Regions from separate parts of the Pantoea folii genome, predicted to be linked through region 1. Evidence: predicted binding sites of a transcription regulator. Region 1 holds the regulator's gene; the other holds the start of a gene.

Region 1 (3,182 bases):
GCGAATGAGATGTATCACCTGCACGATGCCGCGCCCATTAAGCGTGAGATGCTGGAGAAAGGGGATTTGGTATTCTTCCGCATCAATAATCGCGGGACTGCCGATCATGTGGGCGTTTACCTCGGCAACGGTAAATTTATTCAGTCACCCCGCACCGGTAAAGACATTCAGATTAGCGCATTGGGCGAAGACTACTGGCAGAAACACTATGTCGGTGCGCGCCGTATGATGACTCCAAAAACTATTCGCTAATTGTTGCGCAACATCCTGTGGCTCTCGCCACAAAAAAAGCCGGACGCTTAATCAGTGCCGGCTTTTTTTATTGATGCGCTTTGAATTAATGAAGAATGGCGGTGAAGCTAAACGCAATAATCATCAACAGTGCGCCAACCGTGGTCATTAGCGCCAGCTTTAAATCTGTACTCATCACTTCTCCTTAGTCACACATTTATTAGGGTTAAAACAATTTTCGCACAGCGGTGGGCAAAAATCTCGTCTTATCCGCGCTGGCTTGCTAGAATCGCCGCCTTTCGTTGCGCAACTGATTTTGCGCATGCTGTATTTACAGCCTGCTGAAGTGATTTTCCCTGCCTGATACGGCAGATTTGCCCCCCTTTTAGGGCATAAAACCCTTCGCAGACGCAAACGTTTAACAATATACTTATCAGTAAGTTGCGATAAGCCGGGGAGTACCTTTTTCATGGCAACAATTAAAGATGTAGCGAAACGCGCGGGTGTATCTACCACCACCGTTTCGCATGTCATCAACAAAACGCGTTTTGTTGCAGAGGAAACGCGTAACGCCGTATGGGAAGCGATTAAAGAGCTGCACTATTCGCCGAGCGCCGTTGCGCGTAGTCTGAAGGTGAATCACACCAAAACGCTGGGACTGTTAGCCACTTCCAGCGAAGCGCCCTACTTTGCCGAAATTATCGAAGCGGTTGAGAACCACTGTTTCGAACGCGGCTATACCTTGATTCTGGGCAACGCACATAACGATTTGCAAAAGCAGCGCGCTTACCTGTCGATGATGGCGCAAAAGCGTGTGGATGGTCTGTTAGTCATGTGCTCCGAGTATCCTGACGATTTGCTGCAGATGCTGGAAGACAACCGCAACATTCCGATGGTCGTGATGGACTGGGGCGCCTCTCGCGGCGACTTCACCGATACCGTACAGGATAACGCCTTCCAGGGGGGTTACCTGGCTGGACGCTACCTTATCGAGCGCGGTCACCGAGATATCGGTGCGATTCCGGGTCAAATGGAGCGCAACACCGGCGGCGGGCGCCATGCGGGCTTCCTGCAGGCGATGAGCGAAGGCGGTGTGACCGTGCGGCCTGAATGGGTTGTTCAGGGCGACTTCGAGCCAGAATCGGGTTATCAGGCGATGCAGCAGATCCTTAATCAGAAACAGCGTCCGACCGCCGTGTTCTGCGGGGGCGATATCATGGCGATGGGCGCGATCTGTGCCGCCGATGAGATGGGACTGCGCGTGCCGCAGGACATCTCCGTGATTGGCTATGATAACGTGCGCAACGCGCGCTACTTCACCCCTGCGCTCACTACAGTTCACCAGCCGAAAGCGGAGTTGGGCAAAAAAGCGCTGGAAATGCTGCTGGATCGCATCACCAGCAAACGCGAAGAGCCGCAAACCATTGAGGTCCAGCCTACACTGATTGAGCGTCGCTCCGTGGCGGACGGTCCATTCCGTGATTACCGCCGTTAAAGCTGATTTTCGCTGAGCCACTCGTGGTTCAGCGTTTCAGCATCGCCAAGATAGGCGAGTAACCACTCCAGCGCGGGTGACGCACGCTGTTCTGACCAACTGACGCAGCAGGGACTTTCCGGAAACGGCTGCGGCAGTGATAGCTCCACCAGCGCGCCACTGTCGAGTAAAGGTCGCGCGAGGTGGCCCGGCACCATGCCCACGCACAATCCCGCCTGCAAACAATCCATCCCTGTTTCCCACTCTGGCACCACTAAACGCCGCTGATTATCCAATGTCCAGGTCATGCGTCGTGGTAATGCGCGAGAGGTATCTTCCAGTACCAGCGATGGCCAGGCACGCAGCGCTTCTTCGTTGAGATCGGCACTCGCGGCCAGAGGATGATCAGGACTGACCACACAACACCAGTTGAGAGCACCCATATCCTGAAAGGCAAAACGTCCACCCACCGGGATTGCCTGGGTGGCACCAATCGCCACATCGACCCGCCCGTCTGCTAAGGCATCCCATACACCGTTAAATACCTCGTAACTGATGATCAATTCCATATCCGGGAAATGACGGTAAAAATCCTTTACCAGTTGTCGGGTACGCTGGGGTTTTACAATGCAATCCACGGCAATACTGAGCTGTCCGCGCCAGCCATTCGCCAGTTGCTGGCATTGCCTGCGGGTTGCCAGCATTTTTTTGATAACAGATCGCCCTTCCCGCACAAAATGCTCGCCTGCAGGGGTTAACACCACCTCACGGTGCTGACGCTCAAACAACGGCACGGCCAGCCAGGTTTCCAGCTGGCGCACCGTATAGCTAACGGCAGAGGGCACGCGATGTAATTCCTGCGCCGCTGCGCTGAAACTGCCATTGCGCGCGACGGCGTCCACTACTTCCAGCGCATACTCAGACCACATACTTTTGCCTTCAAAAATTTTAACAGCACTGCGCAAATATTAGCGTTTCACAAAGAATGACGCACTCTTTTACACTCCCCGACGTTCAATCTGCCAATGAGAATTACTATGTTGTCGTCAAAAGGATTTATGCCCTATCTTGCCGTGCTCAGCATGCTCGGCTTCCTCGCTACGGATATGTATCTGCCTGCTTTTGGCGATATGCAGCGTGACTTCGCCACCGCGCCGGGCACCATCAGCGCCAGCCTCAGTCTATTTCTCGGTGGTTTTGCCTGCGCCCAGGTATTCTGGGGACCGTTATCAGATCGCTTTGGACGTAAACCCATTTTATTGGCAGGTTTGACGATTTTTGCCCTGGGTTGCCTGGGGATGTTATGGGTGACGGACGTCAATATGATGCTGGCACTGCGCTTTGTGCAGGCGGTTGGCGTGTGCGCCGCCGCGGTCAGCTGGCAGGCACTGGTGGTCGATCGCTACCCCAAAGCCCAGGCCAATAAAGTTTTTGCTACCATAATGCCGCTGGTTGCCCTTTCTCCTGCGCTGGCACC
Region 2 (3,182 bases), on a different contig from region 1:
ATCTGGCTGTTTGGCGTATTGGCCGATCGCTTCGCGCGCTGGAAAATCTTTCTGCTGTACCAGTTTGGCGCGGTCGCCATGGTGGTGGTGTATGCGCAGTTGCGCGATCCTACCGTCATGCTGTTTACCGGCGCGATCATGGGGATGTTTGTGAATGGCATGATTGGCGGTTACGGCGCGCTGATCTCGGACACCTTCCCACCGCAGGCGCGCGCCACTGCGCAGAACGTGTTGTTCAACCTTGGACGCGGTGTCGGCGGTTTTGGTCCACTGGTGATTGGTCTGCTGGCGGCGCAAATCTCGTTTACCGCGGCGATCACGCTGCTGGCGCTGATTTACCTGCTGGATATTGTTGCCACCCTGTTCCTGCTGCCGAAGAAGCAGAGCAACGAGGATTCACTGGGCGCGATTGGCTAAGGCGTTTAGGTTACCTGGTGCGCATAAATGCGCACCCTATTAGATCTGCGAACAGATCAAAATCGCACATCGGCCTCTGTAGAGGCAGCACCAGGTTCCACCGGGCACAGAGGTAACAGATCAGACCGACCACAGAGGTAACACTTTTGGGGTCAGTCGATTTGCATCCTGCATTGCCCGGACATCGTGCGCCGGTTTCTGCAGGGGCGACATTCATGACGCCCTGGGTTTACACCAAATCCCAACCCCGTGCGCGCCACAGTGCGGGCAGTTGCGTCATATCATCAAAGCGCGTCACCAGCGGATGATCCAACTCCGGATTGTGCGCATCAGCGCAGTAGTAAAATACCGGAATGCCCGCCGCGATCCCCGCACGCGCACCGGCTTCTGAATCATCCACCAGAATGCACTTCTCAATCGGCACCTGCATTTGCTCCGCCGCGTGATACATCAACTCGGGATCGGGCTTCCAGTGGTTAATGTCATAACCGCTGTACAGCCGACCTTCGAGGTATGGCAGCATGCCGGTTAAACCCAGCGAGTGCTGCATCTTCTTCACTGTCCCGTTGGAGACCACGCACATCGGCACTTTCACGCTTTCCACCAGCGCTTTGGCACCGGCAATCGGCTTCAGGTCGAGGTCAAACAGGCGGGCGACATCCGCGCGATACGCCGCTTCGAACTCGTCTAACGGCACCTCTTTCTGATGCTGCGCCAGTACATCCCGCACGATGTCATAGAGCTTTACCCCTTTGTACTGCTCAAACATCTGCTGCAAAGAGAGCTCAATACCGTATTGGGCAAAGGTGTTGACGTAGGATTGCGTACAGATCACTTCACTGTCGACCAGCGTACCGTCGCAATCGAAAAACACACATTCAACTGACATCGCACATCATCCTTTTATTAAACAGCCAGCTGACACTCTAGCGCACTGAGCGTAGAAAGCGACCCCGGCAACCGTTTGCGAATAATCAGTGTTTTGCTGCGCTAAAATCTATAGGATACGCGGCGATAAATTTTTTTCCGGGACAGTTGAATGAACAATCAGGGCTTGTTGCAGCGCATCTTTAAGCTGCAGGAACACGGCACAACCGCGCGCACCGAAGTGATCGCCGGTTTCACGACTTTCCTGACGATGGTGTATATCGTCTTTGTAAACCCGCAAATTCTGGGCGCCGCAGGCATGGATACTCAGGCGGTGTTTGTCACCACCTGTTTGATAGCGGCCTTTGGTAGCATCCTGATGGGGCTGGTGGCGAACTTGCCGGTCGCGCTGGCACCGGCGATGGGGCTGAACGCCTTCTTCGCGTTTGTGGTGGTCGGCGCGATGGGTTACTCATGGCAGGTTGGTATGGGGGCGATCTTCTGGGGCGCACTGGGTCTGCTGATCCTCACGCTGTTGCGTGTGCGCTACTGGATGATTGCTAATATCCCGATGAGTCTGCGCGTCGGCATCACCGCCGGTATCGGCCTGTTTATCGCCATGATGGGCCTGAAAAACGCCGGTATCATCGTGCCGAATGCCGACACCATTGTGACGGTCGGGAACCTGACCTCGCATAGCGTACTGCTGGGGGCGCTGGGCTTCTTCATTATCGCGATTCTGGCCTCACGCAATATCCACGCGGCGGTGCTGGTATCGATTGTGGTCACTACGGCGATTGGCTTAGCCATTGGCGATGTGAAATTCAGCGGTGTGTTTGCCGCGCCGCCGGCCGTGACCGCAGTAGTGGGTCAGGTCGATATTAAAGGGGCGTTCAACATCGGCATGGCGGGAGTGATCTTCTCCTTTATGCTGGTCAACCTGTTCGACTCTTCCGGCACGCTGATCGGTGTCACCGATAAGGCCGGACTGACCGATGAAAAGGGCACTTTCCCGCGTATGAAGCAGGCGCTGTATGTTGATAGCATCAGCTCGGTGACCGGTTCGCTCATCGGCACCTCTTCAGTGACGGCGTATATCGAAAGCTCTTCCGGCGTGGCGATTGGTGGCCGTACCGGCTTGATGGCGGTCATCACCGGGATTCTGTTCCTGCTGGTGATGTTCCTGTCACCGCTGGCCGCGATGGTGCCTTCTTATGCGGCGGCAGGTGCGCTTATCTATGTGGGAGTCTTGATGACGGCGTCACTGTCACGCGTGCGCTGGGACGATCTCACCGAAGCGGTCCCGGCGTTTGTCACGGCGGCGATGATGCCATTCAGCTTCTCGATCACCGAAGGTATCGCGCTGGGCTTCATCTCGTACTGTGTGATGAAGCTTGGCACAGGACGCTGGCGTGAAATCAGCCCGTGCGTGGTGATTGTTGCCCTGCTGTTTGTGCTAAAAATCGCGTTTATCGACGCGCACTAAAAACAACAGGCCGCGATTGCGGCCTGTTTTGTTAGAGATGTCCGATTTCCTGGGGTGTGGGAGTGAGGCTGGTCAGACGCAGTGAGCGCGGGCCAATATTCGGTTTGCTCATTTCAACGTCGCGCAATGGGTGCCATTGCTGTTGTGCATCAATCTCCCACAGGCATAAGCGCTCAGTGCCCGGAGAGAGCGCGCACGACCACACCAGCATCGGCTCGGCATCACAGACCGCCTGAATATCCGGAAACACGCTGGAGCGCAGACGGCCGGCAGCAGGGTGCAACTGCAGCGAACCGGCACCGTTCTCACTTTCACCGGTCAATTTGAGGATGCTCTGGCGCAGTGTCCAGATTTGCGTCACCGCTTCCATAAAATCCTGCTGCGCGTTGATCCACGCTTTCTCACCCGATGA

Evidence for each region. Region 1 encodes PurR, which represses purine synthesis genes. Its sites were predicted from a motif close to CANGCAAACGTTTGCNTG; they were not measured.
Region 2: AC1MDE_RS10855 (NCS2 family permease) is a predicted target of PurR. The motif match lies at 1,371-1,388, and genes of this name have one in related genera.

The regions. Positions count from the first base shown of each region.
Region 1 is NZ_JBWXON010000031.1:4,723-7,904, reverse strand. Features, by position in the region: gene AC1MDE_RS24940 (C40 family peptidase) at 1-252, shown strand, start outside; gene cydH (cytochrome bd-I oxidase subunit CydH) at 338-427, opposite strand; gene purR (HTH-type transcriptional repressor PurR) at 701-1,726, shown strand; gene punR (DNA-binding transcriptional activator PunR) at 1,723-2,634, opposite strand; gene punC (purine nucleoside transporter PunC) at 2,743-3,182, shown strand, end outside.
Region 2 is NZ_JBWXON010000007.1:185,207-188,388, reverse strand. Features, by position in the region: gene AC1MDE_RS10865 (MFS transporter) at 1-417, shown strand, start outside; gene yieH (6-phosphogluconate phosphatase) at 647-1,306, opposite strand; gene AC1MDE_RS10855 (NCS2 family permease) at 1,457-2,770, shown strand; gene AC1MDE_RS10850 (4'-phosphopantetheinyl transferase family protein) at 2,802-3,182, opposite strand, start outside.